Regions from separate parts of the Streptomyces sp. NPDC030245 genome, predicted to be linked through region 1. Evidence: riboswitches for the same ligand, from Rfam matches in the RefSeq annotation. Region 1 holds a riboswitch; the other holds the start of a gene.
What was found. Region 1 has a riboswitch for cyclic di-AMP ahead of ACZ4Z4_RS14340 (transglycosylase family protein). Riboswitches for the same ligand answer to the same signal wherever they lie in the genome.
Positions count from the first base shown of each region.

Region 2: linked by a shared signal. The riboswitch ahead of ACZ4Z4_RS26870 (transglycosylase SLT domain-containing protein) and the one ahead of ACZ4Z4_RS14340 (transglycosylase family protein) in region 1 are both predicted to bind cyclic di-AMP.

Region 1 is NZ_JBVICF010000004.1:519,666-534,555, reverse strand. It holds gene ACZ4Z4_RS14390 (ABC transporter ATP-binding protein) at 1-300, shown strand, start outside; gene ACZ4Z4_RS14385 (ABC transporter permease) at 454-2,976, shown strand; gene ACZ4Z4_RS14380 (class I SAM-dependent methyltransferase) at 3,090-4,385, opposite strand; gene ACZ4Z4_RS14375 (NAD(P)/FAD-dependent oxidoreductase) at 4,627-6,030, opposite strand; gene ACZ4Z4_RS14370 (hypothetical protein) at 6,452-6,625, shown strand; gene ACZ4Z4_RS14365 (Ppx/GppA phosphatase family protein) at 6,711-7,682, opposite strand; gene ACZ4Z4_RS14360 (DUF501 domain-containing protein) at 7,679-8,218, opposite strand; gene ACZ4Z4_RS14355 (FtsB family cell division protein) at 8,261-8,740, opposite strand; gene eno (phosphopyruvate hydratase) at 8,856-10,151, opposite strand; partial or broken gene ACZ4Z4_RS14345 (LysM peptidoglycan-binding domain-containing protein) at 10,469-10,672, opposite strand; partial or broken gene ACZ4Z4_RS14340 (transglycosylase family protein) at 10,796-11,191, opposite strand; cyclic di-AMP (ydaO/yuaA leader) riboswitch at 11,197-11,344, opposite strand; gene ACZ4Z4_RS14335 (LysM peptidoglycan-binding domain-containing protein) at 11,540-12,616, opposite strand; gene ACZ4Z4_RS14330 (cytochrome P450 family protein) at 12,736-14,067, opposite strand; gene ACZ4Z4_RS14325 (SCO5717 family growth-regulating ATPase) at 14,320-14,890, opposite strand, start outside.
Region 2 is NZ_JBVICF010000010.1:321,965-336,854, reverse strand. It holds gene ACZ4Z4_RS26880 (catalase) at 1-1,868, opposite strand, end outside; gene ACZ4Z4_RS26875 (hypothetical protein) at 2,200-3,003, opposite strand; gene ACZ4Z4_RS26870 (transglycosylase SLT domain-containing protein) at 3,309-4,028, opposite strand; cyclic di-AMP (ydaO/yuaA leader) riboswitch at 4,031-4,185, opposite strand; gene ACZ4Z4_RS26865 (VOC family protein) at 4,941-5,375, shown strand; gene ACZ4Z4_RS26860 (S1 RNA-binding domain-containing protein) at 5,400-5,972, opposite strand; gene ACZ4Z4_RS26855 (hypothetical protein) at 5,985-6,746, opposite strand; gene ACZ4Z4_RS26850 (hypothetical protein) at 6,971-7,600, opposite strand; gene ACZ4Z4_RS26845 (YdeI/OmpD-associated family protein) at 7,785-8,234, opposite strand; gene ACZ4Z4_RS26840 (mycothiol-dependent nitroreductase Rv2466c family protein) at 8,415-9,023, opposite strand; gene hemG (protoporphyrinogen oxidase) at 9,081-10,541, opposite strand; gene ACZ4Z4_RS26830 (alpha/beta fold hydrolase) at 10,775-11,551, shown strand; gene ACZ4Z4_RS26825 (NmrA/HSCARG family protein) at 11,666-12,532, opposite strand; gene ACZ4Z4_RS26820 (FAD-dependent monooxygenase) at 12,577-14,355, opposite strand; gene ACZ4Z4_RS26815 (gamma-glutamyl-gamma-aminobutyrate hydrolase family protein) at 14,546-14,890, opposite strand, start outside.

The sequences.
Region 1 (14,890 bases):
CAGCAGCGCGTGGCCGTGGCCCGCGCGCTCGCCTCCCAGCCGGAGATCATCTTCGGTGACGAGCCGACCGGAAACCTCGACTCGCGCTCCGGCGCGGAGGTCCTCGGCTTCCTCCGCAACTCCGTGCGCGACCTCGGGCAGACCGTCGTGATGGTCACCCACGACCCGGTCGCCGCGTCGTACGCGGACCGCGTGATCTTCCTCGCGGACGGGCGCGTCGTCGACGAGATGCACCGGCCGACCGCGGACGGGGTGCTCGACCGTATGAAGCACTTCGACGCGAAGGGCCGCACGAGCTAGTGGCCGCTCGGCCTCGGGCGGCTCCCCTGCCGCCGTCGAGGTCCGGCATTCGTCGGGACTGCGGGCCGCTCGTGGCTTGTCGCGCAGTTCCCCGCGCCCCTGGGAGGCCCCTGCGGGGCACTCCCCCCTTCACTTCACCCTGGACTCACACCCATGTTCCGTACCGCCCTGCGCAACGTGCTCACGCACAAAGCCAGGCTGTTGATGACCGTGCTCGCCGTCATGCTCGGCGTCGCCTTCGTCTCCGGCACCCTCGTCTTCACCGACACCTTCGGCAACGCCTACAAGAACAAGTCGGCGAAGAGCTTCGACCACGTCTCCGTCGCCATCACGTCCGACAGCGGCTACTCCGGCGACGACGGGCACGGTCCCAAGCAGAAGCCCGAGCTCACCGACTCCCTCCTGAAGAAGGCCGACGGGCTGCCCGGCGCCGGTTCCGTGCTCGGCGCCGTCTCGGGCTTCACCGCGCTCGCCGACAAGGACGGCAAGCTGGTGGGCGGCGAGTGGGGCACCACCGGCGCCAACTACTTCCCGGGCAAGGACGGCAAGGACCCGCGCTACGACTTCACCGAGGGCGCCGCCCCGAAGTCCGCCGGTGACATCGCCCTCGACTCCCGCACCGCCGGCCGCACCGGCTACAAGGTGGGCGACTCCGTCCGCTACTCCACCGACGGACCGGTGCGCACCGCGAAGGTCAGCGGCATCTTCGACACCGACGAGGGCAGCGTCGTCGCGGGCGGCAGCCTGGTCGTCTTCGACAACGAGACCGCGTTCAAGGCGCTCAACAAGAACCAGTACGACGAGATCGACGTGAAGGCGGCCGCGGGCACCTCCGAGGCGGCTTTGGAGAAGTCGGTCGAGAAGATCCTGCCCAAGGACTCCTCGACGATGACGGGCGGCGAGCTCAAGGACCAGCAGGACAGGATGATCGAGGAGCAGACCAGCTCGATGAGCCAGGTCCTGCTGATCTTCGCCGGCATCGCGCTCTTCGTCGGCATCTTCATCATCGCCAACACCTTCACCATGCTGGTCGCCCAGCGCACCAAGGAGCTCGCGCTCATGCGGGCCGTCGGCGCCTCGCGCCGCCAGGTGACGCGCTCCGTGCTGATCGAGGCCTTCCTCGTCGGCATGGTCGCCGCCGTGAGCGGTTTCGCGCTCGGCATCGGTGTGGCCGTGGGCCTGGAGTCCCTGATGAACTCCGCCGGCGCCTCGCTGCCCGACGGACCGCTCGTCATCGCCCCGACCACGATCGTCGTGGCGCTGCTCATCGGCGTCGTCGTGACCATGCTGGCCGCCTGGCTGCCGGGCCGCCGTGCCGCGCGGATCCCGCCGGTCGCCGCGATGAACAGCGTCCACGCGACGCCGACCGTGCGGGGCCTGGTGGTCCGCAACACCATCGGTTCGCTCATCGTCGCGCTCGGCGCGGTGATGCTCTTCATGAAGGACAACTACGTGAAGTCGGGCGGCGCGGGCGTCATGCTCGTCGGCGTCATCGTCCTCACGCCGCTGCTGTCCCGTCCGTTCATCGCCGCCTCGGCGCCGCTCCTGAAGCCGTTCGGCGTCACCGGCAAGCTGTCGCGCCTCAACTCGGTGCGCAACCCGCGCCGCACGGCCTCCACGGCCGCGGCCCTGATGATCGGTCTGACCCTCATCACCGCGATGACCGTGGTCGCCACCTCGATGAGCACCGCCATCAACAAGATGGCCGCCGGCGCCATGAAGGCCGACTACAGCGTCTCCATGGCGAACTTCCAGCCGCTGACCCCCGAGGTCCGCGAGAAGCTGGACAAGCTCCCGCAGGTCGAGGCGACCACTCCGCTGCGCAGCACCTACGGCGAGGTCGACGGCGGCTTCGTCTCCATCTCCGGCGTCGACCCGAAGACCTTCGGCGAGCTGGTCGGCCTGGACTTCACCAGCGGCTCGGTGGCCGGCCTGAAGTCCGGCGGCGCGCTCGTCGACGCGGACACCGCCAAGGACAAGGGCCTCAAGGCGGGCGACACCTTCCCGATGAAGTTCGACGACGACGGCAAGAAGGTCGAGCTGAAGGTCGCCGGTGTCTACGAGGGCAACGAGATGCTCAACGGCCTCTTCGCGCCGACCTCCGTCGTCGACCCGCACCTGACCAAGGTCGTCGACAAGCAGGTCCTGGTGAAGATGGCGGGCGGCACCTCCGACAAGGCCGAGGACGCCATCATCGACGCCCTGGGCGACAACCCGGCCATCACCGTCCAGGACAAGGACGCGATCAGCAACCAGGTGGCGGGCGCCATCAACATGATGCTGAACATGCTCTACGGCCTGCTGGCCATGGCCGTCCTCATCGCGGTGCTCGGCGTCATCAACACCCTGGCCATGTCGGTGTTCGAGCGGAAGCACGAGATCGGCATGTTGCGGGCGATCGGCCTCGACCGCGCGAAGGTCAAGCAGATGGTGCGCCTGGAGGCGGTCATCATCTCCCTGTTCGGCGCGGTGCTCGGCATCGGGCTCGGCCTCTTCATGGGCTGGGTCGCGGGCGGCACGATCTCGAACAGCGTCTCCACGTACTCCATGGAGATCCCGCTCGGCCGGATCGTGATCTTCCTCGGGATCGCGGCCCTGGTCGGTGTCCTCGCGGCGATGTGGCCGGCCCGCAGCGCGGCGAAGCTGAATCCTTTGATGGCCATCAAGAGCGAGTAGCTCCCGCGGGGGGTACGGGCAAAGGGCCCCGGCGAGGAATCTCGCCGGGGCCCTTCGGCGTGCCGCGTGTCGCCGCTGCGCGGCTCGTCCTCAAACGCCGGACGGGCTGGATGTCACCTCCAGTCCCTGGACCTCAGCGGCAGCCCCGAGGTGCCGCTCTCGGGGGTCTTCACCGCGAGGACTTGGTTGACGCCGATGCGGTTGTGTTCGAAGGCCAGTGCGGAGGCGGCCATGTAGAGGCGCCAGATGCGGGCGCGGCCGGGTGAGGTGAGCTGCTGTCCCTCCGCCCAGCGCGCCTCCAGGTTCGCGACCCAGCGGCGCAGGGTGAGGGCGTAGTGCTCGCGGATGGACTCCAGGTCGCGCACCTCGAAGCCGGCCTTCTCCAGGAGCGCGACGGTGGTGCCCACGGGCGCCAGCTCGCCGTCGGGGAAGACGTACGCGTCGATGAACTCGTCCACGGAGTACGCCGTTTCGTCGGCCTGCGGGCGGCGCGCGATCTGGTGGTTGAGCAGCCGCCCGCCGGGCCTGAGGAGGGCGTACAGGTCGTGGGCGTACTCCAGGTAGCGTTCGCTGCCGACGTGTTCGGCCATGCCGATGGAGCTGATGGCGTCGTACGGTCCGTCGCGCACGTCGCGGTAGTCCTGGACGCGGATCTCGATCCGGTCCGTCAGGCCCTCCTCGGCCACCCGCTTCCTCGCGTAGGCGGCCTGCTCCTGGGAGAGGGTGATGCCCACGACGCTCACGCCGTGCTCGCGTGCCGCGTGGATCGCCATGGAGCCCCAGCCGCACCCGACGTCGAGCAGCCGTATGCCGGGCCGCAGGCCGAGCTTGCGGGAGACGAGTTCGAGCTTGTCGCGCTGGGCGTCCTCCAGGGTGCCGTCGGGCGACTCCCAGTAGGCGCACGAGTAGACCATCGACGGGCCGAGGACCAGCTCGTAGAAGTCGTTGCCGACGTCGTAGTGGTGGCTGATGGCGCGGCGGTCGCTGCCCTTGGTGTGCAGGTGGAGACGGCCGTGTCTGCGCATCTCCTCGGGCGGCGGCGCGGGCGGCAGGAAGGGGGCGGAGAGGGCGAGCAGGGAGCGGGCCGCGGCGCGGAACGCCGGGTCGCGCAGGGACTGCCGCAGGCTCCTGGCGCCGTCGTCGCGCTCCCAGATGAACTCCGCCATCGTGTCCAGGGCCCGGTAGAGATCGCCCTCGACGTCCAGGTCACCGGCGACCCAGGCGCGGGCGAGGCCCAGCTCGCCCGGCTTCCACAGGAGGTGGCGCAGGGCGCGGCGGTTGCGTACGACGAGTGCGGGGGCGTCCGGGGGGCCCGACTCCGACCCGTCCCAGGCGCGGATTCGTACCGGCAGCGGGGCTCCCGTGAGCTGCTCGGCGAGGGTCTTCAGCCGCTGTGCGGCGTCCTGCATGGCGCACACCTCCGTGGATGGGGCATCCCTTGTTGTGACAATGAGGGAAAATCCCGGAACGGTCCAACACCATGGCAACGCCGCGGGGGCCGGGCGCAGTCCCGTCGCTCCGTCACGGTACGGCAAAATAGATGCCCCCGGCATCTATTTTTTCGCCGACATGCCGCCGCCGACATGCCGAAGGGGCCGCCCGCACCACGGATGGCAGGCGGCCCCTACGGGGTGTATCGGTGACGCGAGGTCAGGAGGCCTTCGCCCGCTCCTCGGTCTTCGCCGCGGGGGCCGGCTCGGCGGCCACCGCGGGCTTCGGGGCGGGCTTGGCCGCCTCGTAGAACTCCTCGCGCGGGGCCTCCAGAGCACCCAGGGAGACGACCTCGCGCTTGAGGAACATGCCGAGCGTCCAGTCCGCGAAGACGCGGATCTTGCGGTTGAACGTCGGCATCGCCATGCCGTGGTACGCGCGGTGCATGTACCAGGCGAGACGGCCCTTGAGCTTGATCTTCATCTTGCCCATGACGATCATCGCGACGCCCTTGTGCAGGCCGAGACCGGCGACCGCACCCTTGTTGGCGTGGCTGTACTCCTTCTGCGGGAAGCCCCGCATGCCGGAGATCACGTTGTCGCCGAGGACCTTGGCCTGACGCAGCGCGTGCTGGGCGTTCGGCGGGCACCAGGCGTTCTCGTTGCCGGCCTTGCGGCCGACGACGTCCGGCACCTGGGCGTTGTCGCCCGCGGCCCAGATGTAGTCCGTGCCCTGCACCTGGAGCGTCGTCTGGGTGTCCACGTGGCCGCGCGGGCCGAGCGGCAGACCGAAGCGGGACAGCGCCGGGTTCGGCTTGACGCCCGCGGTCCACACGATCGTGTTCGAGTCGACCTCGAGGCCGTTGTTGAGGACCACGTGGCCGTCCACGCAGGAGTCCATGCCGGTCTTCAGGTAGACCTCGACACCGCGGCCTTCCAGGTGCTCCTTGCCGTACTGGCCGAGCTTCGGGCCGACCTCGGGGAGGATCTTGTCCGCGACGTCGACGAGCACGAAGCGCATGTCCTCGCGCTTCACGTTCTTGTAGTACTTGGCCGCGTCGCGGGCCATGTCCTCGACCTCGCCGATGGTCTCCGCGCCCGCGAAGCCACCGCCGACGAAGACGAAGGTCAGCGCCTTGCGGCGGACCTCCTCGTCGGTCGTGGAGTCAGCCTTGTCCAGCTGCTCCAGGACGTGGTTGCGCAGGCCGATGGCCTCCTCGATGCCCTTCATGCCGATGCCCTGCTCGGCGAGGCCGGGGATCGGGAAGGTGCGGGAGACCGCGCCCATCGCGATGACCAGGTAGTCGAAAGGCAGCTCGTAGGCCTCGCCGACGAGCGGCGCGACCGTGGCGACCTTGCGGTCCTGGTCGATGGTGGTGACCCGGCCGGTGAGGACTTCCGCCCTCGGCAGTACGCGCCGCAGCGGTACGACGACGTGCCGCGGCGAGATGCTGCCTGCGGCGGCTTCGGGGAGGAAGGGCTGGTAGGTCATGTACGAACGGGGGTCGACGACCGTGACGGTCGCCTCTCCGAAGCGCATCTTCTTGAGAATGCGCCGAGCTGCGTACAGGCCTACGTACCCACCGCCTACTACGAGGATCCTGGGACGCTCCGTGGTGCTCATGCCATCGAGTATCCACCCGCCCGGCGGGGGTCGCTCGTGCGCCCCTTCACAAGCATGCCAAGGGCCTCTGCTACACTTCGCCGCCCACGTGACCGAGGTCATGGTGTCTGTGGGGAACCACGATGCCACACGAGTCGTTGTGCACCCCTTGTGAGCTGCACTCCGAGGCCCCTTCCGGCCCGATTCGGAACCCCTCGCCGCACTCCGGTCACCCGCACGAAACATCCCGGCCACGAGCCCGGCCCTTCGAAAAGCCCCCTTTTGGCGGCCCGAGACCGTCGAACCGCGCCCAGCAGGGGCTTTTTCCTTGTGAAGAACTTCACGAACTTTCTGGTCACCCGGTTGCACCACAACATGTCGCGCGGCGGCGGTCCGTGGGCCAGCGTGTTTGGTGACCGCACCAGCAACATTTGGAGGGCTCATGCGTATCCGCACTGCTCTGGTGGCCATAGCCATGGCTGCTGCCGCTGTACTTGGTAGCTCCGGCACCGCAGCCGCGAACGACCCCGACGGCTCCGACAGCCAGTTCGGGCTCAATCTCCTCTGCGGCATTGGCGTTCTCGGCATTGGTGTCTGCGCGAACGAGACCCAGTAGGCCGGAACTCACGCCTCCGAACGCCCCGCCGCTCCCCTGCGGCGGGGCGTTCCGCATGCCGGCACCGGGCGAGGAGGTGACCCGGTCAGGCGCTCTTCCGGCCTGCTTCGATGTCCTCCGCCACTGCGTAGGCGATGCCGTCGAGGATGTCGTGCTCGCTCACCACGACCTCGCGCGCGCCGGTCCTGTCCATGATCGCCAGCAGGACCAGCGCGCCCGCCGCGATGACGTCGACGCGGCCCGGATGCATCACCGGGATCGCGGCGCGCTCGTCGTGCGTGGCGTGCGTGAGACGGTCCACGATGGCGCTGACCTGCTCGTACGAGATCCGGGAGTGGTGGATCGCCGCCGAGTCGTACGTGTCGAGACCGAGCGCGATCGCGGCGACCGTGGTCACCGAACCCGCCAGGCCGACCAGCGTGCCGGCCTCCTTGAGCGGCACCGTGCGCTCGGCCAGGTCGAGGGCGGCCTCGATGTCGGCGCGGATCGCGGCCAGTTGCTCGGGCGCCGGCGGGTCGGTGACGACTCCGTCCCGTACGAGATGCCGCTCGGTCATGCGGACGCAGCCGACGTCGACGGAGCGGGCGGCCCGCACGTGGTCCGTGCCGACCACGAACTCCGTGGAGCCGCCGCCGATGTCCACGACCAGGTACGGCTCGGCCAGGTCGGCACGGCCCGTCAGTTCCCTGGTGGCGCCGGTGAAGGAGTACTCGGCCTCCTGGTCGCCGGAGATGACCTCCGGCTCGACGCCCAGGATGTCCAGGACGCCCCGGACGAATGCGTCGCGGTTCTCGGCGTCGCGGGAGGCGGAGGTGGCGACGAAGCGGATCCGCTCGGCGCCGTGCTCCTTGATGACGGCCGCGTACTCGCGGCAGGCCGCGAAGGTGCGGTCCAGGGCCTCCTGCGCGAGGCGGCCCGTCCTGTCCACGCCCTGGCCGAGCCGGACGATCGTCATCCGCCGGTCCAGGTCGACCAGTTCGCCCGTGGCCGGGTCGGCGTCCGCCACCAGGAGGCGGATCGAGTTCGTGCCGCAGTCGATGGCGGCGACCCGGGTCACTCGGCGCCCTCGGCGGCGTCGGCGCACGGCGTGACGCAGGGGCCCTTCGCCCACCACTCCGGGAGCATCGCGATGGCCTCGTCGCCCAGCGGGTTCACGCCGGGCCCCGCGGCCAGGGAGTGCCCGACCAGGACGTGCAGGCACTTCACGCGGTCCGGCATGCCGCCCGCGCTCGGGAAGCCCTCCAGGACCTCGATGGCGTCACGGCGCGCGATGTAGTCCTCGTGCGCGGCGCGGTACTGCTTCGCCAGCTCCTCGTCCGTCGTGAGCCGCTCCGACATCTCCTTCATGACGCCGTTGGCCTCCAGCGTGCCGATCGCGGAGGCGGCCCGCGGGCACGTCAGGTAGTACGTCGTCGGGAAGGGCGTCCCGTCCGGGAGGCGCGGCGCCGTCTCGACGACGTCCGGCTGTCCGCAGGGGCAGCGGTGCGCGATGGCCCGCAGGCCGCGCGGCGGGCGGCCGAGCTGCTGCTTGAAGGCCTCGACGTCGGCGTCGGTGGGCTCGGTGCGCGGGGTGCTCGGCGGGGGCGTTTCCATGCCTGTCTTTCATGTCGGTACGGGTCGGGGACGGATCGGAAGTCAGTCGCCGGGGCGGTCGGCCTTGTCGACGCCGTCCCAGACGTTCGAGTACCAGGGGCGCGCGGCCGCCCCCTGGTCGGTGCGGCGGCTGCGCGCCGCCGCCGGGTCGATCACCGTGAAGCCGGTCTCACCCGGCATCACGTAGTGCAGGCGGTCGCGGATGCGCTGCTCCGCGTACGCGTCGTCCTGCCAGCGGGCCTTCTCGTCGCGGAGCTTCTCGACGTCCTCGCGGTGCTCGGCCTGCTGTCTGCGCAGGTCGTCGATCTCGGCGCGCTGCGAGACGTACTGCCGCATCGGGTACGCGAGCGCGACGACCAGCGAGCAGAGCACGAGCGCGAGGAGGGCGGCCCGGCCGGTGAGCCGGGAGCGGCGCGCCTGGCGCTTGGTCTGGGAGCGGTAGACCCGCTCGGCGGTCTGCTCGCCGAGCAGCCGCAGCCGGGTAGCCGTGGAGAACCGGTCCTTGGTCCCGGCCTTGCCCATGGTCCCGCCTCCCCGGCGCAGCGCCTGCACGTACGTACGTCCCCGCACACGGTACGGGACCGGGTGCGGGGACGTACGTAACTACGTGGCTGCGAAAGGTCAGCCCTCGCTGTGCTTACTGGTCCGCAGAGCGGAACCGCGGGAACGCGCTGCGGCCTGCGTAGACCGCCGCGTCGTCGAGGATCTCCTCGATGCGCAGGAGCTGGTTGTACTTGGCGACGCGCTCGGAGCGGGCCGGGGCGCCGGTCTTGATCTGGCCGCAGTTGGTGGCGACGGCGAGGTCGGCGATGGTGACGTCCTCGGTCTCGCCGGAGCGGTGCGACATCATGCACTTGAAGCCGCTGCGCTGGGCCATCTCGACGGCGTCCAGGGTCTCGGTCAGCGAACCGATCTGGTTGACCTTGACGAGCAGGGCGTTGGCCGAGTTCTCCTCGATGCCGCGGGCCAGGCGCTCCGGGTTGGTGACGAACAGGTCGTCGCCGACGAGCTGCACCTTGTCGCCGAGCTTCTCGGTGATGACCTTCCAGCCGGCCCAGTCGTCCTCGAACAGCGGGTCCTCGATGGAGACGAGCGGGTACGAGGCGACGAGCTCCTCGTAGTACTCGGTCATCTCGGCGGCCGAGCGGTCCTTGCCCTCGAAGGAGTACGTGCCGTCCTTGTAGAACTCGGACGCGGCGACGTCGAGGGCGAGGGCGATCTGCTCACCGGGGACGTAACCGGCCTGCTTGATGGCCTCCAGGATGAGGTCGAGCGCGGCGCGGTTGGAGTCCAGGTTCGGGGCGAAGCCGCCCTCGTCGCCGAGGCCGGTCGACAGACCCTTGTCCTTCAGGACCTTCTTGAGGGTGTGGTAGACCTCGGTGCCCCAGCGCAGCGCCTCGGAGAAGGACTCCGCGCCGATCGGGGCGATCATGAATTCCTGGATGTCGACGTTCGAGTCGGCGTGCGACCCGCCGTTCAGGATGTTCATCATCGGGACGGGCAGCAGGTGCGCGTTGGGACCGCCGAGGTAGCGGAACAGCGGCAGGTCGCTGGCCTCGGAGGCGGCGTGCGCGACGGCGAGGGAGACGCCGAGGATGGCGTTGGCGCCGAGCGAGCCCTTGTTGTCGGTGGCGTCCAGGTCGAACATGGCCTGGTCGATCAGGCGCTGCTCGGTGGCGTCGTAGCCGACGAGCTCCGGGCCGATCTGCTCGATGACGGCGAGGACGGCCTTCTCGACACCCTTGCCCATGTAACGGTTGGGGTCTCCGTCACGGAGTTCGATGGCCTCGAAGGCACCGGTGGAGGCACCGGACGGAACGGCGGCACGACCGGTGCTGCCGTCGTCGAGGCCGACCTCGACCTCGACCGTGGGGTTGCCTCGGGAGTCCAGGATTTCCCGGGCTACGACGACGTCGATGGACGGCACGAGCATCTCCTTCTGGGATGTGACGCGGTTACGCGAGCCGCTTCGGCCCTGCGTCTCCTGAGCCTAACCGGCTCCGGGCCTTCGGCCAGCCGACCGCCCGTCCCCTGGGACGGCACAAAGGCCATATGGCCCGGAAACAGGGCGTAAGACCATGTTCTCTACTCGCTAGTAGCGAACATGGAGGGGCGGAAGCGGCGCAGCGGACGGGTGCGGACATGGCCCCGCCCCGGTGCGTACGGGGGATACGCGCACCGGGGCGGGGAGCCCGTGGGGACGGGGGGTACGGCCGTGCGTCCGCCGAGGCACGGCCGTGACCGGCCGGGTCAGCTCAGGTGGAGCTGCTGGCCCGGGTAGATCATGTCGGCGTTGTCGATGATGTCGCCGTTGAGCTTGTAGACCTTCTGCCAGCCGCCCTTGACGTTCTTCGCCTCGGCGATCTTCGACAGGGTGTCGCCCGTCTTGACCTTGTACTCGCCGTCGCCCTTCTTGACCGTCTTGCCGGTCGGGGTCTCGACGGTCTTCTTGGACTCGGTCTGCGGCGCCGGCTGCGGCTTGGGAGCGGCCTGCTTCGGCGCGGCCTGCTGCTGCGGAGCGGCCTGCTGCTGCGTCTGCTGCGGCTGCGGCTTGCTCTGCTGCTGCGGGGCCTGCTGCTGCGAGCCGCCGCTGCTGGGCGACGCGCCCGAGAGGCCGACGCCGCAGCTCGGCCAGGCGCCCTTGCCCTGGCCCGCGAGGACCTTCTCGGCGATCTCGATCTGCTGGGCCTTGGAGGCCTTGTCGGCGGTCGGCGCGTACTTCGTACCGCCGTACGCGGCCCAGGTGGAGGCGGAGAACTGCACACCGCCGTAGTAACCGTTGCCGGTGTTGATGGACCAGTTGCCGCCGGACTCGCACTGGGCGACGGCGTCCCACTCGGAGGTGGTGGCGGCGGAGGCCGAGCCGGCCGCCATCAGCGGGGCGGCGACGGCGGCGCCGGTCACGCCGACGAGCGTGGCGACGCGAGTGGCCTTGGACGGACGACGGTGCTTGCCCTTGCCGGAAAGCAGCATGAGTTGATCCCCTACACCGACGCCTGCGAGGTGAGCTGTCGGGTTCGGGCCGATGTGGTTGCCCGGTCGCTCTCTCGCGAGTGCGACTTCACCCCTAGCCGTTTCCGGCACTTACCTTGGGTCCCCCGCTCCTGCCCACGGCGCTCTTGAGCGACGACTGTTCCCGTCCGGCCGTTGGCAGGATTCGGCGTACCGACCGGCGGGGCTCACCAGTGGCGAGCGGTCACGACCGTAGACACGCTCCCCACTGAATTTCAAAGACGATCAGGGCTTCTGAGACCCATCTCTCACTCGCGCCAAACCGGACAACACACATCAAGTCGCCCGCCGACGCATCGTCAATTTCCGTTACTTTTCGCCCACATCGAGGCTCTGACCGGGGAGGATGAGGTCCGGGTCGCCTCCGACGGTCTTCTTGTTCTCGCTGTAGAGCTCGTGCCATCCGCCGTCGACCCCGAAGTCGTCCGCGATGACCGAGAGGTTGTCCCCGGAGCGCACGGTGTACGTCCCGTCGGCGACCTTGGCGGAGCGGTCGCCGCCGCGCGAGGCGTGCCGTCCTGGACGGTCCCCGGCGCTGTCGCTCTCGTCCGCGCGGTCGCCGCGGTGGCGGCCGGAGGAGGAGCCGTTGGGGTCCGTGGCGTCGTCGGCCGGGTCGGTCGACTTCTCGGACGTGGGCGAAGTGGTGTCCTCCTGGCCCGACTTGCCGGACTCGCCCTTGCCGTCGGCCTCTTCGGCGTCGCCCTTGCCGCCCTTGCCGCCCTTGCCGCCCTTTTCGCCGGACTCGCCGTGATTCTTCTCTCGTGAACTGCCGCCGGAGGCAGGCGTGTCGCTCGCGTCGTCGGAGGACTTCCCCCGGCCGGTGGACGGGTCGTCGGACGGCTTGTCCGTCTCCGTCTTCCCGGGAGCCTTGGAGTCCTTGGAGTCCTTTGAGCCCTTGGAGTCCTCGGCGTCCTTGGAGCTGTCGGAGTCCTTGGAGCCGGTCGAACCCTTCGGGTCGTCGGAGGGCTTGGGGGCGACGGGGCCGCCCGGGTCGACGTCCGCCGCGGCACCGTCCTGGCTGAGCCCGGCGATCGGGGCGCAGCTCGGCCAGGCCGCGGTGCCCTTGTCGTCGAGGATCTTCTCGGCGACGGCGATCTGCTGCGAGCGGCTCGCCTGGTCGGCGCTGGTCGCGTAGTCGAGGCCGCCGTACGCCTCCCACGTCTCCTGCGAGAGCTGGAGGCCTCCGTAGTAGCCGTTGCCGGGGTTGGCGCTCCACGCGCCGCCGCTCTCGCACTCGGCGAGCTTCTCCCACGTGGTGGTCTCGGCGGCGCTCGCGCTGGTGGCGCCGAGCAGTGGGATGGCGATGGCTGATCCGGTGACTCCTGCCGCGACGATGAGGGCCGGGGCCTGGCGGGGGCGTCGGTGACGGCCATTGCCGGAGAGCATGCGGGTGCCTTTCGGGAGACTTCAGCGACGACTTGGGCGCCCGGGGCGCTCAAGTCGTCGTGAACGTAGCCGCAGTCGAACGCTTGTCACAAGTCGATGCAGCGGAGATCACGCGAACATCACAGTCCTGATGGCTCGTCAGTGGGGTGTGTGCCGGGCACCGTTTTCTGTGCGGTTGTGAACTCCACGGGCAACGTGCGCAGTCCTCGCATGATCAGCCCGCCACGCCACCGCAAATCCGCGGGATCGGCCGCCAATTGCAGGTCGGGAAGGCGGCGCAGCAGCGTCGCGAGTGCGGTGCGGCCCTCCAGCCGGGCGAGCGGGGCGCCGAGGCAGTAGTGGATTCCGTGCCCGTAGCCGAGGTGCTGATTGTCACGGCGGGAGAGGTCGAGGGTGTCCGGGTCGGCGAACCGGGCGGGGTCGCGGTCGGCGGCGGCGAGGACGACGAGGACGGGGTCGCCGGCCGCGATGTCCTGGCCGCCGATGCTGAGCGCCTCCGTCGCGAACCGCCAGGTGGCGAGCTCGACGGGCCCGTCGTACCGCAGCAGCTCCTCGATGCCGGTCTCCAGGAGGCCGGTGTCGCCGTCGTCCAGCGCCCGCTGGAGCCGTGCGCGCTGCTCGGGATGGGTGAGCAGCGCGTACACGCCGTTGCCGATGAGGTTGACGGTGGTCTCGAACCCGGCGAAGAGGAGGATGAAGGCCATCGCGGCGGCCTCGTTCTCGGTGAGGTGCTCGCCGTGGTCGGAGGCCTTGATGAGGCCGGAGATGAGGTCGTCGCCCGGTTCGAGGCGCTTGCGGTGGATCAGCTCGGCGAGGTAGCCGCGCATCTTCTTCACCGACCGCGCGACGCCGCCGCGCGGGCCGCCGCCGTGTCGGATCATCATGCCCGCCCAGTCGCGGAAGTCGTCCTGGTCCTCGCGGGGGACGCCGAGCAGGTCGCAGATGGCGTAGATGGGCAGGGGGAAGGCGAACTCGTGGATGAGGTCGGCGGTGCCCTCCTGCGCGAACCCGTCGATGAGCCGGTCCGTCAGCTCCTGCACCCGCGGTGCGAACTCGGCGACACGGCGCGGCGTGAACGCCTTCGCGACGAGGCGGCGCAGCCGGGTGTGGTCCGGCGGGTCGATGTTGAGCAGATGCGTCATCAGCTCGGCCTTGCGCTCGCCCGGAATGCCGGTCTTGCCCTTGGCGTGGGCGGGCTCGGCGTGGTGGGCCGGGTTCTTGCTGAGCCGCTGGTCGGCGAGGGCCTGCCGGGCATCCGCGTACCGCGTGACCAGCCATGCCTCGACCCCACTGGGCAGCCGCTGCCTGCTCACGGGCTCGTGCTCGCGCAGCCAGGCGTACGCGGGGTAGGGGTCGGTGGCGAACTCCCAGGTGAAGAGCTCGGGCTGCGGGGACGCCCCGGGTACGGGGCCGGCTCCTGCGGGGCAGGTGGCGGGCGGCTGGTCGTGCATGCGGTGACCGTATCCCCAGGAGGAGCCGGAACTCCTCCTGGGCCCGGCCCGGCCCGCGCGGGTCCGGAACGGGGGTCGGAGGGGCCGGCCCTGCGGGCGGCAGCGGGGCAAACCCTGCCCAGGGCCCCATGCCCGGGGCTCCATGCCCTGGGCGCCAGGCGCAAGACCAAGTGCAGGACCGAGGCCTGGCCGCGAGACCGGCCCGTTGGGCGGGGCGGTGGCGGGCGTATTTCGTGTGCGGGGCGGGAGGTGCTAGTCCAGGTGGGGGTCCGGGGGGTGGGTGGAGAGGGGGCCTGTTGGGCGGAGGGGGCCCTTCAGGCGGCGGGTGGCCGAGGGGTCGCCCTCGGCTTCGGCGATGCGGAAGTAGTGGACCGCCAGGTGCTGGTGGACCTGGCCGAGCAGCGCGGCCGTCCCGGGCTCGCCCGCCTCGGCGGCGGCCGTGAGATAGGGGAGCGCCTCCTCGTACGCGACCCGGGTCGCCAGCAGGTGGCCGAGGCGGCCGGCGGCCCGCGCGTGCCCGCGGTCGGCGGCCTTGCGGAACCAGTCCTCGGCGGCCGCCGTGTCCCCCTCGTCCCCGGCCAGCAGGCCGAGCCAGGCCATGGCGTCCGCGTCCCCGTCCGCGGCGCGCGGCGTGAGGGCCAGCCGGAAGGCGGCCACCAGGCCGCGCAGCTCGGCCGGTTCGTGCGGCTCCAGATCCTCGTACGCGCGCCGCCACACGCGGTCCGGCACCGGCGCCGCCAGGTCGGAGCGGGCCGCGTCCGCGATCAGCGAGCCGTACGCCCGCCAGGTGCCGGGCCACTCCCCCGGTACGAGCAGCCCCGTC
Region 2 (14,890 bases), on a different contig from region 1:
ATGCCCGCGTCCAGGACCGCCCGGCGCACCGCGCGCACCCCCTCCAGGTCATCGGCACCGTCGGTGACGATGCCGACGATCCGGCCGTCCACCGGCCACTCCTGCCCGAGCTGGGACAGCGCCGGACTCGGCTCCACCGCGGCCGGCGGCGCGGTCGCCTCCGGCACCGGCAGGCCCAGGCCCGCCGCGACCTGCGCGCACAGCTGCGGGTCGATGTTGGCCAGCACCTTCAGGCCCCGCTGCTTGATGCCCTCGTTCCAGCACTTGCCGAGCTCGAAGGTGTAGGCGGCCGCGATGTGCTCGCGCTCGGTGGGCGTCATGCTGAGCCAGAACTGCCGGGGCTGGCTGAAGTGGTCGTCGAAGGTGGCCGCCGCGTCCCGCACCTTGCGCGCGGCCGGCACCTCGGCCGGCACCTCGATGTAGGCCCCGGTGTCCGCGCCCGCCAGGAACGGACAGCCGCCGTCCACCGAGTTGGGCCGGTAGGGCGCCGCCCCCCGGTGCACGGCCGTCTGGTGCATGCCGTCGCGCAGCATGTCGTTGACGGGCGCATGGGTGCGGTTGATCGGCAGCTGGGCGAAGTTGGGGCCGCCCAGCCGGCTGATCTGGGTGTCGAGGTAGGAGAAGAGCCGCCCCTGCAACAGCGGGTCGTCGGTGACGTCGATGCCCGGCACCAGATGGCCCGGGTGGAAGGCGACCTGCTCGGTCTCGGCGAAGTAGTTCGAGGGGTTGGCGTTCAGCGTCATCAGCCCGATCGGCTGCACCGGCGCCAGCTCCTCGGGCACGATCTTCGTGGGATCCAGCAGGTCGATGCCCTCGAACATCTGGTCCTCGGTGTCGGGGAAGGTCTGCACCCCCAGCTCCCACTCCGGGAACGCCCCCGCCTCGATGGCGTCGGCCAGGTCACGGCGGTGGAAGTCGGGGTCCACGCCGCCGGTGAGCTGCGCCTCCTCCCACACCTGCGAGTGCACACCCAGCCGCGGCTTCCAGTGGAACTTCACCAAGGTGGTGGCGCCCTCGGCGTTGACCAGCCGGAAGGTGTGGACGCCGAAGCCCTCCATCATCCGGTACGAGCGCGGGATGCCGCGGTCCGACATGTTCCACAGCGTGTGGTGGGTGGCCTCGGTGTGCAGGGTCACGAAGTCCCAGAACGTGTCGTGCGCGCTCTGCGCCTGCGGGATCTCCCGGTCCGGATGCGGCTTGCCGGCGTGGATGATGTCGGGGAACTTGATCGCGTCCTGGATGAAGAACACCGGGATGTTGTTGCCGACCAGGTCGAAGACGCCCTCGTCGGTGTAGAACTTCGTCGCGAAGCCACGGGTGTCGCGCACCGTGTCGGCCGAACCGCGCGAACCGAGCACGGTGGAGAACCGCACATACACCGGCGTCTCCACCCCCTCGGCGAGGAACCCCGCCTTGGTGATCCCCGCGGCGCTGCCGTACGCCCGGAAGACGCCGTGCGCGGCCGCCCCGCGGGCGTGCACCACCCGCTCGGGGATGCGCTCGTGGTCGAAGTGAGTGATCTTCTCCCGCAGATGGTGGTCCTGCAGCAGCACCGGGCCGCGCGACCCCGCCTTCAGCGAATGGTCGGTCTCATACAGCCGCGCCCCCTGCGCGGTGGTCAGGTAGGCCCCCTCCTGGGCGACCTTCTCCTGCGGCACCCCGGTGGGCTGCCCCGTCGGGCTGTAGGTCTGCGGACCGCGCTGGTCGGCCTTGGGCGGCAACGGCTCACGCGGCTTCGTGGGCTCCTCCACCGGCACCGCCTCCGGGCCCGGAGCACCGGGAATCTCGTTTCCGGACCGCATGGCGTTCTGGACCTTCTCCACAGCCTTCTCCGCGGCGGCCGACACGGGGTTCTTCTTCTCGCTCACTGGATTCCGATCGTTCGAGACGGGACCGTGCCACACACAGCCGTGCGTGGCACGCGGCAGGGGCGCTATCGCGAGACGACGGGTACCCCACGACTTCTTGGGGGACACATGTACTGCGCCGTCCGGGCGCCCCATTCCCGCCCCGCCCCGCAGCGTCCCGCCCCGCCGCGTCCCGCCGCGCCGTGCTTCCCGGCAGCAGGCAGCAGGCGTGGCAGTCGACAACAGGCGGCAGGCAGGCCAGTCCGACTGACCTGCCTGTCATCCACCTGCCCTCACCCGCCCGCCGGCCCGGCGACCGGCCGGTGACCGGCACAGGTGTGCCGCCGCGGTCTCACGCGCCGGCAGCGGCGGCGGCCTGCTCCTCACCCCGCGCCTTGGCCGGCTCCGCGCCCGGCTCCTCACCCTGCTGCTTGTCCTGCTGCTCGGCCTTGGCCGGAGTGGCCTGCGCGGGCACCGGCGCCGAACCGGCGGTGTAGAAGACGGACGTGCCCTGCTTGCTGCGCTGGGCCTGGCTCTTGGCCACCAGCCCTTCGAGCGTGGTGCGCACCACGGTCGTCTTGACGTTGCGCTGCGGGTGGGCCCGGCCCAGGGCCGTGGCGATCTCCGCCGCCGAGCGCGGCTCGCTCTGCTCGGCCAGGTGCCCGCGGATCAGCTCGACCAGCGTGGGCTGCGCCGGCTTGGCGGGCTTGGCGGCCTCGCTCTTGCCGGCCCCCTTGCCGGAACTCTTCGCCGTTGCCTTTCCGGCGCCCTTGCCCGCGTTCTTGTCCGCGCTCTTCGCGGCGGCCTTGCCCGGGGCCGTCTTCTGGGGAGCGGCCTTGGTGACCCCGGCCCGCTTGCTTGCCGCGGCGGCGCCGGAGGACTTCTTCTGCGCCGACTTCTTCTCCGTGCGGGGGGCGGGCACCGCGGCCCGCTCCTCCACGGCGGCGGGCTGCGCGGAGGCCGGCACCTCACCCCCGAGCGCCTGCTGGATGCTGACCAGCACCGCGTGGTCACGCTGATGGGCCGCCAACTGCTCCTGGAGCGAGGCGATTTCCGCACCGAGGCGCTGCTGCTCCTTGGTGTTGCGTTCGAGGTCGGCACGGACTTGAGCGGTGTACTGCGATGTCAGTTCGGTGGCGGAGACGTTCTCGGACATGGGGCGCACAACCTTTCCCGGACCTGCGGCCGGAGTTGGAGAGCCTGCTGCACATGTGTGCTTCCCGAGACCGGGGTTGGGGCCCTGGCCTGCGGGGTGACAGCCATATTCAGTACACAGATGCCCTGACACGGCGATAGTACGGACAACCGGAGCGGCCCATTCTCCTTGAGTGGGCTCCGAACTGACCTGCGTTTGCACAGATCCACTGACATGGGCGGCGGCTCCACTACGCCGATGAGCCCCGGAACGCCATGCGTTCCGGGGCTCATCACCGACCGGGGAGGGGGTGTGGGGTGTGCGGTCTAGTAGGGGCCGTTCACGTTGTCGATGGAGCCGTAGCGGTCGGCCGCGTAGTTGCAGGCGGCGGTGATGTTGGCGACCGGGTCGTAGCTGTCCGTCGAGGTGCCGGGCACGTGGTAGGCGGAGAACGTGGGGCCGATGACCTGGAGGAGTCCCTTGGAGGGGGTGCCGGCGGCGGCGTTGATGTCCCAGTTGTTGATGGCCATCGGGTTGCCGGAGGACTCCCGCATGATGTTGCGGTGGATGCCCTCGTAGGTGCCGGGGATGCCGTGCTGGGCCATGATGTCGAGCGACTGCCGGATCCAGCCGTCGAGGTTGTTGGCGTAGGACTTCTTCACCGCGGCGGGCTCGGCGGCGGTGCCGCGCTCGGACCGGTCCGCCCGCTCGGGGGCGGCCGGGGCCTTGGCGCCCAGGGTGAGCTTGATGCCGGGGTGGATCAGCTTCGGGTCGTCGCCGAGGACACCGCGGTTGTCCTGGTACAGCTTCTGCCAGCCGCCGCTCACGGAGTGCTCCTGGGCGATCTCGGCCAGGGAGTCACCCGCGACGACGACATAGGTCTTGGGGGCGGCGGCGGGCTTGGCGGCCGGGGTGGCCGGTGCGGCGGCGGCCGTGGTGGCACCGAGCACCGGGAGAACGAGCACGGCGCCGCCGGTGCCCGCGGCGGCGATGCCCCGGGTGAGCGAGCTGGACTTGGGGCGGCGGTGCTTACCCTTTGCGGGCATGACGCATTCCTCTCCGTCGCCTGCGGGGTGAGCTGTCGGGTTCGGACGGGAGATGTCCGGTCGCAGGACATGCGACTTCACCCCGAGCCGTCCCGGAACCGGGATCGGCGGCTTACCTGGGTCCCCCGCTCCTGCCGTGCGTAAGTGAGTGAGTGTGGGTGGGAGAGTTTCCGGACAGCGGCAGGATTCGGCGTTCCATCCGGATTGACGGTGACGTTAGGCGAGAAAGCCGGTGCGGAACAAGGCCGGAATTCGGGTGAGCGGAATGCACGGGCCCTTGTACCGGGCGACCGGAACTCACCCCCTCTTTGATCAAAAACCCAACTCTCTTTGCGCAGAACGAAAACGCACTCAGCGGCTCGCGGCACTGTGGCCCGTATGGCGTGACGCATTTCACTGGGTGGGGCGCGGCGCGGCCGGGCAGCAGAGGGCGGTATTTCCCTCAAGTGCCCCGCAGTGCAGGCAAAGTCCACGTAAGCCGCTAAAGGCTTAAGGGGGAAGTATTCGGTTGAATCCGGACACACGCAAAGGTTGCTTTTCGTCCCAGAACGGTCATATCGGTGCCGGTGCCGGTGCCGGTGCCGGTGCCGGTGTCGACCTGGCGGGTTCCGCTCCCGGGAGGAGAAGCGGCATCACGGCCGCCGCGGCTCCGAAAGCGGACACCGCGTCAATAACGCTTCCGGTGCGGGCCTGTGGGGGTTCGGGTGCCCGCCGCCTTTTCCATGCGGGCAGGCGGAACGGCAAGCCGGTCAAAGAAAGTGACGCCTGCCCAGAAAAAAAGAGGGGCAGCCGCAGGATTTCCCTTTCCCATTCGGGGCCGCCTCCGCGGACCGGGCAGGCCCGCCGCCCGCCCGGCAACTGCGCCCACCCTGCCGGAAGATGAGCGGCGCAGCCCCCTGCTATCGTGCGCCGATGTCAACGATCAAGCAGTTCCAAGTCACCTTCGACTGCGCGGAACCCGAGCGCGTGGCCCGCTTCTGGTGCGAGGTGCTGGGCTATGTCCTGCCGTCGCCCCCGCAGGGCTTCGCCACGTGGGAGGACTTCCACCGCACCCAGCCCGCCGAGGAGCGGGGCGCATGGGCCGCCTGCGTCGATCCCACCGGGGTGGGCCCGCGCCTGTTCTTCCAGCGCGTGCCCGAGGGCAAGACCGCCAAGAACCGGGTGCACCTGGACGTGCGGGCCGGCACCGGACTGGTGGGGGAGGAACGCCTGGCCGTGCTCGAGGCCGAATGCGCCCGCCTGGTCGCGCTCGGCGCGGTGCGCGTGCGGCTGCTGGCCGCCGACGAGGACAACGAGTCGTGCATCGTGATGCAGGACATCGAGGGCAACGAGTTCTGCCTCGACTGACCCGCCGCCTGCTGTCACCAAGGATTACTGACGCTCGGGTGGGCCCTGCCGCCGGGACAGGGCCAGCCTGCGCCGCTCCCGGTCGATCTCGGTGACGACCACCGTGACCTCGTCGCCCACCCGGGCGGCATCCGACGGGGTCCGCACGGGCGTCCAGGACAGCTCCCGCAGGTGGACCAGTCCCTCGATGCCGTCGGCGACCTGCACGAAGGCGCCGATGGGGACCAGCTTGGTGACCCGTCCGTGCAGTTTCTGTCCCACCGAGATGCTGTCGGCGAATACCTGGAAGGGGTCCGGCCGCATCGCCCGCAAGGACAGTCTGGCCTCCAGGTTCCACGTGTCGAACTGCAGGAACTCGCCCGACACGCGCTGTCCGACCTGCACGACGTCAAAGGCCGTTGCGACGCGCCGCCAGGACAGTTCGGGGATGGTGACGAACCCGACGCCGGGAAAGACCGGGTGATCGGGGCCGTCGTCCAACGCCACGAAGACGCCGAACCGCTCGATCGCCGCGACGGTGCCGGAAAGGACCTGACCCTCGTGCAGTGCTTCCAGGAACGTCCACAGTTCCGGGTTCTCGTCCCGTCCGCCCCTCATGCGTCCAGCCTTTCACGACTGTGCCGGACGCCCCAGCTCGTGCATGGCGATGATCAGGGAGCGTTCGCGGGCGAGGTCGTCATGGATGGTCACCGCCGCCGGCGACAGGTGCTCCACGGCCTCGTCGATGGCCGCCAGCGCCTGCGTGTAGTGGCCCAGGCCGCGGTGAGCCGTCGCCTCGCGGAACAGCGCGATCGGGTCGCTCCGGTCGGCGAACGCCGCCTGGCCCAGGATGTGCAGCATGGCTTGTTCGCGGCCGGCCAGGCCATGGGCCAGCCACAGCCCGTGCAACAGGACATGCAGCGTCTTGGCATGGTCACCGGCCTGCGCCAGCACCTCGTCCATGAGCGGGTATCCGCTGCTGTCGGACCGGGCGAGCAGGGCGAAGGCCCACAACGCCCGTGAGTAGCAGTCGAGTTCACCTCCGCCGTGCGCGGCCAGGGTGTCGAAGAGCTCCTCGATGCCGTGCCGGCGGAAGTCGTAGCGCAGGCTGTTGAGGTAGAGGTGGCGCAGGGCGCGCGCCGCGGTCGGCTCGTCGTACCGGGCGATGTCCTGCGGTTCCAGCAGCAGCAGCGCGCTGCGCCCCATGGCGCGCGCCTGCCACGCGGCGTCGGCGCACACCTCGGCCGACTCCCGCCAGGTGGCTCCCATGCCGCCGAGCAGGTCGGCGAGCAGCACGGGCCAGCACTCACCCTGCGCGGCCGAAGCCGCCGCGGCGGCCCGCAGACGGTCCAGCAGCACCGCACGCCCGCCCGGGACCGTGGCATCAGTCATCGGGTCCTTGCCTTCCGTGGCCGGCACCTGCCATCTGCCGCCCGGCCCCTGCCATCTGCCGCCCGGAGCACGGCGCGGTGGCGGGACGGGACGTATCCCTCCTCACCACCGCACCGCTGCGGCTGCCGAGGAACATGCAGGTACTGTCGCCATGTCACCTGCCGCGGCAGCGGGGCCGGGTAACGGCTGAGCCCGCCCTCTCCACCCGAACGGGCCCCGCCGTGCTACCGCACGGCCCACTTGAGCGGCTCCTTGTAGTACCCCTGCGAGTACGTCACCGCCTTCAGCGTGGCGTCGGCGGGGATGAGGTAGGGCTCGCACACGGTGCGCGTCTCGCCCTTCTTCCAGATGTCGTCGCCCTCCAGGCTCTTGTTGCCGTCATTGCCGACGCAGTCGGCGGGCCGGCTGGAGAGGTCGCCGATGAGGATGAACTTCGTGGCGGGCGCGCCCGCGGAGGTCTCGCCGCTCACGTCGCTCATCACCATCGGCTCCTTGACCGCGGAACCGCCCACGTGCTGGGCCTTCACATAGATCCAGGCGACCTTCAGGTCCTTGTACTTCTTCTGGTCGTTCAGCTCGTCGAGGTCGGCCGGCTTGCCCAGGGTGACCTTCGTCGGCGTGAGGGAGAACTTGCCGGTCTTCTTGTACTTGGTTATCTCCTGCACCGGCCCGGCCTGCCCGAGCTTGAGGTTCTTGGGCGCCTGACCCGCCTCCGAGGCCCCGCCGGCCCCGCCACCGGACCTGCTCTTCTTGCCCGACCCACCGCCGCACGCGGCCAGCGAGAGGGCGGTGACGGTGGCAAGAGCCGCGAGGCCGATGCGCCGGCGGTACGGGGTGGTGCGCTGAGTGCTCATGTGTTCTCTGTGTTTCCTGATCCTGTGGTTCTTGGTTCTTGGTGAAAGGGGCAGGCGGGAGTGGCGCGCGTGGCGCCACGACCGTCAGAGAATGCCATGAGCCTGTCACATGCGCGTACGCGGGAGAGCGCCCGCGGGGAAGCGGGCGCAGGGGAAGGGAGGGGAGTGGGTGCGGGCGGTGTGGTCAGGCGAACGCCTCGTCGCGCAGCGCCGCCACCGCCTTGTCGATCCGCCGTTGGCGCGTCTCGGGCTTCTTCGCGCTCTCGATGGCGTGCACGTGCGCCCTCTTGCGGCTGGGCGACAACCGGTCGTAGACCTTGCGGGCGATCGGGTCGGCGTCCAGGGCCCGGACGAAGTCGTCCGGTTCGACCAGGACGCGGGGCTCGGTGTCCAGGACGAGTTCCACCTCGACCTCCTCACCGGTCTCCACCCCGGCGGCCTCCCGGTTGGCCTTGCTGAAGCCGATCAGATGGCGGCCCCGCATGATCGCGAGCCGGCTGTTCCAGGAGTGCCCGTTGACCGTGATGGTCACGGCCGGCCGTTTGCCTCCGTCGAGCTTCTCCACGACCTCTGCGGGAACTTCCAGGCCCCGCATGGGCTCGGGCGGCTCGACGTAGGTTCGGAACTTCATCATCTGCTCCTGTCGACGTGTCTCGGCGCACGGCGCGACGGCCGCCTGTGTGCGTGCGGTGACCGTGCTGGGTCACATCCTGACGGGGGCGGGCGCCGCGGGGGCGGGGATCGGCGCCATCCGTGTGGCGCAGCGTCAGGCGGCCCGCGCAGGAGCGGGGCGCGGGCCGCCGGACGGCCCCGGTCAGTCGAAGGCCGGCTTGCGGTCCCGGGTGCGCTTGAGCTCGAAGAACCCGTCCGTCGCGGTGACCAGCAGCACGCCGTCCCACAGCTTGGCCGCGGCCTCGCCCCGCGGGACGGGCGTGACCACCGGGCCGAAGAACGCGTTGCCGTCCACGGCGATCACCGGGGTGCCCACGTCGTAGCCGACCCGGTCCATGCCGGCGCGGTGCGAGGCGCGCAGCGCCGTGTCGTACTCGGTGGAGTCCATCGCCGCGGCCAGCTCCCCCGCCAGACCGGCCGCCTCCAGCGCGGCCCGCAGGGTGGCCCGGTCCTTGGGCGCCTTGTCGTGGTGGTAGCGGGTGCCCAGTTCGGTGTAGAGCCGGCCCAGCACCTCGGGACCGTACTTCTGCTCGGCGGCCATGCACACCCGCACCGGCCCGAAACCCAGCCCGGCGCGGTACTTGTGCGGCACGTCGCGGCCCTCGTTGAGGACGGCCAGGCTCATCACGTGCCAGCGCACGGTGAGGGGCCGCTGCCCTTCCACCTCGTTGATCCACCGCGAGGCGATCCACGCCCACGGGCACTGCGGGTCGAACCAGAAGTCGACGGTGCTCACGGCGTCCTGGGGCATCGACATGTCAGCCTCCCTGGGCGGGGGTCCGGTGCTGCGGGCGGGGTGCGGGGCGGCTCATGCCGAGGGAGCGGGGGCAGCCGTGCGCAGGCCGCCGAGGATCTCCTCGGCGGCCTTGAGGGCGCTGGCCACGCACTGGCCCACCCCGACCCCGTCGTAGGCGGCGCCGCACACCGCCAGGCCGGGCCGGGAGGCGACGTCCGCGCGGATGCGCGCCACCCGCTCCAGGTGCCCGACGGTGTACTGCGGCACCGCCGCCTCCCACCGGTTCACCCGGGAGGCCAGCGGCGTGCCGGTGATCCCGGTGACCTCGGCGAGTTCGGCGGCGGCGAGCGCGACGAGGTCGGCGTCGTCACGGCCGAGCAGGTCCTCGCCGCCGCTGCCGCCGGCCTGGCAGCGCACGATGTCCACCTCGCCCGCCAGGTGCGGCCACTTCACGGTGGAGAACGTGACCACCTTCAGCGCCCGCCCGTCCACCGCCGGCACCCGGTAGCCGCTGTGCCCCAGGGCGCGCATCGCCGAGAGCGCCCGGCGCGGGAAGGCGAGCGTGATGATCACGGAGCCGGCGCAGGGGATCTCGGCGAGCGCCGCGGCGGCCCGGGCGCCGCCGGCCCCGGCGAGCAGCGGGCCGGCCCGGCCGGCGGGCGTGGCGACGATGACGGCGTCCGCCTCCAGGTGCTCCGGCCCGGCGGCGCCGTCCACGCTCACCCGCCAGCCCTGCTCGCGGCGTTCGAGCGCGCGCACCGTGGTGCGGGTGCGCACCGCCGAGCCGGGCGAGGCGGCGAGCAGGCCGTCGGCCAGGGTCTGGGGCAGGGAGCCGAGCCCGCGGGCCAGGGTGGAGATGCCGGTGGTGGGTGCCTGCCCGGGCGGCGGCGGGGCGGGCAGCAGCGCCCCGGCCGCCTCGGTGAGCGAGGCGCGCCGGCGCGCGGCGGTGACCAGCGGGGTGAGGGTGGCCTCGAAGGACAGCTCGTCGGCGCGGCCGAAGTAGGCGTCGGACAAGAAGGGGTCCACCAGGCGGTCCACGACCTCACGGCCCAGGCGGGCGCCGACGAGGTCCGCCACCGACACATCACCGGCCCGCTCACCGCGCGGCAGGGTCAGGTCCTGGCGTGCCCGGGCCGTCCCCGCCTCGGAGAGGATGCCGGACCGGTCGAGCTCGTCCAGGTCGCAGGGCACCCCCATGAACTGCCGCTCCAGCGGCGGCCGCAGCTGCTTGCCGCTCCACAGCGCCATCGACTTGGTGCCCGCCGCCACCACCTCCTCGGCCAGGCCGGCCGCCTGGAGCAGGCGGGCGGTCTTGGGGCGCCGGGCGTAGGTCGACTCCGCGCCCTCGTCGATGACGACGCCCGCCAGCTCCGAGACGGACAGCTGCCCGCCCAGCCGGGAGCCGGCCTCCAGGACGGTCACCCGCACCGGCTCCTCGCGCAGGAAGAACGCCGCCGCCAGCCCCGCGACGCCGCCCCCGACGACGACCACATGCGGAACCGCGCCCGCCCGAGCCCTTGTGTTGTCCGCCATACGACCTGCTCCTTCGTGGATACGGTGTCGCATCAGTTTTGAAGGGGTGCCGATAGTCTCGGTTGAGCGTGAGTGGACCCGAAATCGGCCTGTTCCAGGGCCAGTTGAGGCCGCCGGAGCGCCGTGATCGGTGGCGGCGCCGCGCCCGATTCATGCTCAACCCGCCGTCGACCGGGCCGCTGGACATTACCGCTTGCACCGACACACCCATGGACCTTGAGGAGAGTGGTGGCATGCGGAAGGTCGTTTCCCAGGACGGCACAACGATCGCCTGTCGCAGCACCGGCGACGGCCCGCCCATCGTGCTGATGAACGGCGCGTTCCGCGATCACACCATCTTCGACGCACTGGTCCCGGAGCTGGCGCCGCACTGCACCACCTACGTCTACGACCGCCGGGGCCGGGGCCAGAGCGGCGACTGTCCCCAGTACGCCGTCGAGCGCGAGATCGAGGACCTCGCGGCGGTCATCGACGACGCCGGGGGACAGGCGGTCGTCTTCGCCGGCTCCACCGGCGCGAACCTGGCCCTCGAAGCGGCCCTGGCCGGCGTGCCGATCACCAAACTCGCGCTGCACGAGCCCTACTTCCGCATCGCCCCGCACCCCAAGCCCCCGGCCGACTGCATGGACACCCTGCGCACACTGCTCGCCCAGGACCGGCGCGGCGCCGCCGCGGAGTACTGGCTGCGCGAACTGCTGGGCCTGAGCCGTGAGGTCATCGCCGACTGGCGCAAAGCCCCCCTGTGGGCGACGAACGAGGCCAACGCCCACACCCTGCTCTACGACACGACCATCCTGGGCGACTTCGAGGTGCCCGCCGAACGCCTGGCCACCCTGCACACCCCGACGCTGGTCCTCAACAGCGACGCGACCGGCGACTGGCTGCGCGACGCGGCCCGGGCCACCGCGACCGTCCTGCCCAACGGCTGGGGGATGCAGCTGCCCGGCTCCTGGCACCGCATCGACACCGACATCCTGGGCCGGGCCCTCGCCGGGTTCGCCACCACCTGAAGCACACATGGCACCTGAAGCACACGGCACCTGAAGCACACACGGCTCCGCCGCCGCGGCCGGCGTCCCTCACCGGCCGCGGCGGCGGCCCGCCCGCCCCCCCTGGCGGCCAGGTCAGGCCACCGGCACCGTCCAGTGCTCGCGCAGCCAGCTCTCCAGGCCGACCAGGCCGGGCCGCAGACGGCGCAGTTCGGCCATGTCGGCGCTGTAGCCCTCCTGGTCGAGCCAGTCGAACATCGCGGCCAGATCCGGGCGGGCCGTGCGCAGCGGCTCGAAGGAGCGCTGCTCGTAGCGGACCGGGACCCCCGCCACCGCCCCGAACGCCTGGGCGATCTGCGGCCCGGTCAGCTCCGCACCGGCGATCTCGACCTGCCGGCCCAGCCACGCGGCCGGGTCACCGAAGGCATCCGCGGCGAACGCCCCGATGTCACTCGTCGCGATCACCTGGACCGGGACCTCGGGGCGCAGCCACAGCCCCAGCACCAGCTCACCCTCCACCAGCCGGGGGCCGAGGTCCAGCAGGACGTCGTAGAACATGGTCGGCCGCAGCACCGTCGCCGGCAGGCCGAGCTTGTGGATGTGCTGCTCGATGTTCCACTTGCTCCGGAAGTGCGGGATGACCTCGCAGCGGTCCGCGCCGCCCACCGAGCTGTACACGAAGTGGGCCACACCCGCCTCGGCAGCCACCTCGGCCACCGCCTTGCCCTGCCGCTCCTCGCCGGCCACCCCGCCGGGCCCCCGGAACGTCTGGACGCTGAACACCCCCCGCACGCCCCGCATCACCGCACTCAGCGACGCCCTGTCCTCCAGGTCTCCTTGCACGAGCACCGCACCCGCCTCGGCGAGCGCGCGCGCCGCGGGCGCCTGCGGGTCACGCACCAGCGCGTGTACGACCCGCCCCCGGCGCAGCAGCTCGCGGGCCGTCGCACCTCCTTGCCGGCCGGTCGCGCCCAGCACCAGGACCGCTCCGTCTACCGCCACCGTATTCCTCCGTTGTCCATTGCCCTGTTGTCTGTCGCGCGATGTCAGGAAGCGGAACCCGCGCGAACACCGGGGTCGAAAATGCGGGAGAACGCGCTCGCGAGCAGGTCCGCCGGATGCTCGCCGGCGCCCATGCTGCGCCAGGCCACGTGGTTGTCGGGGCGCACCAGGACGGCGCCGTCCCCGGCGACCTCCCGCACCCGCTCCCAGCCGCCCTCGACGTCGGTGAACTCGGCGCCCTGGCCGATGCGGACCGCGTGGATCGACAGGGACAGCTTCTGCGCCACCTGCGCGGCCGCCTCCACCCACGCCTCGCCCTGCTCCCCGGTGATCAGTACGAACCCGGCCGGGGAGCCGGCCAGGTCGTGGGTGGACAGGCGCCGGCCGTCCTGCTCGAGCCAGGCGTGCGGCAGCCGGTGCCCGGGCCGGGTGGTGGGCCGGTACACATCGCGCATCGGCACCCGGGCCGGGGGCCGGCTGCCGTCGGGGACGAGCGCGCCCTGCTCGTAGCTGAAGCCGATCTCGAAGTCGTGCGCCTGGCAGCCGGCGCGGTGGGTGTCCAGGATCTCCGCGGTGCGGGCCCGTACCACCTCACCGATGGGGGTGGGCTCGAAGTACGCGGCGAACATCCGCTGCCGGCGCTGGGCGGGGGCGTGCGGGCCAAGGCCCACCGTGTCCAGGACGGCCTGGTGGTGGGAGGCCGCCGAGACCGCCCAGTCGACGTTGAGCCGGCACACGGGTTGCCGCTCGGCCTCGTAGGTGTCCAAGAACGCGTCGTCGGCGCGGCCCTCGAGCACCGCGGCCAGCTTCCACGCGAGGTTGTGGGCGTCCTGGATGCCGGAGTTCAGGCCAAGGCCTACGGTGGGCGGCTGGCGGTGCGCGGAGTCGCCGGCCAGCAGCACCCGCCCCTTGCGGTAGCGCTCGGCGACCAGCGCCTGCACCGTCCAGTTGGTCACGTGGTGCAGATCCAGCTCCAGGTCGGGCAGGCCCAGCAGCTGGCGCACCCGGGCCACCACCGACTCCTCGTCCAGGCGGTCGGCGTCCATCGGCGGGAAGTGCAGGACCCACTCCTCGCAGGCCTTGCCCCAACTGGGCCCCATCTCGATGAGGTTGGAGCACAGATCCGGGTCGTAGGCGTTGAGGAAGTGGGTGAGCAAGGTGCCCTCCTGCCACCACTGCGACAGGTCGGCGGAGAAGTACGCGGTCGTCACGTCCAGCAGGCCGGGCACGCCCTGCATCTCGATGCCCAGGGCGCCGCCCACCGTGCGCCCGCCGTCGGCGCCGATCAGATAGCGGGCGGTGACCGTGGTGCTCTCGCCGGTGGCCCGCTCGCGGACCTCGGCGACCACCCGGTCGCCGTGGTCGGTGAAGGCGACCATCTCGTGGCCGAACAGGACACGCCCGGGGTTACGTTCCTCGGCGGTGCGGCGCAGGATCGGCTCCAGGCGCACCTGCGGCAGCTTGACCGGCATGACGGGGCCGGCCGCCGCGTACCGCTCGCGCAGCGCGCCGCCGCCGAAGGCGTCGATCTCGTGCAGGTGCCGGGCGTCCAGCGGCTTCTCCCCGGCCAGCGAGGTCAGCCAGCGCAGCTTCCCGAACAGCTCCAGCGGCGCTCCCTGTTCCACCATCGGCCCGTCGAGCCCGTGCTGGCGGAAGATCTCCATCGTGCGCTGATTGAGGTAGTGGGCCTTGGGCACGTGCGCGGTGTCCGCGTGCCGTTCGACGAGCAGGTGGTCCACACCGTGGTCGGACAGGAAGTTGGAGGCGGCAAGACCGCATCCGCCACCGCCCACGATAAGAACCGGAACCTCGACTGCTCCCATTTTCGTCCTTCCGGAAGGTGACAGTCTCACGCTCACGGGGACTGCCGAATGTGCCGGGAATGAAAGGCGACACGGAATGTGTCGTGATCGGCTGTGCGTGCTGATGCGGGATGTGCGCGAAGCATGACCAGGGGTTCTCTAGCCCGGGTCGACGACGGGTGGATCCACCGGAGGGGCCCCGCCGGGTGGTTCAGGTGCGCCGGGCCGCGTCGGCCAGGGCCCGGTGCAGGCGGTCGTCCTCGGTCTGGCCGGCCTCCCACTGCACGCCGAGCGCGAAGGGATGGTCCACCGCCTCGACCGCCTCGACGACGCCGTCCGGGGTGCGGGCGGTGGCGGCCAGGCCGGTGCCGATCCGGTCCACGGCCTGGTGGTGGTGGCAGGCGGTCTTGGGGGTGTCCTCGCCGAAGATCCGGGCGATGTGGCTGCCCGAGCGCACCTTGAGGGCGTGCCGGCCGAACTCGAAGCCGGCGCCCTGCGGGCGGTGGGCGTCGCCGCCGGTGACCTCCGGCAGATGCTGGTGCAACGTGCCCGCGCA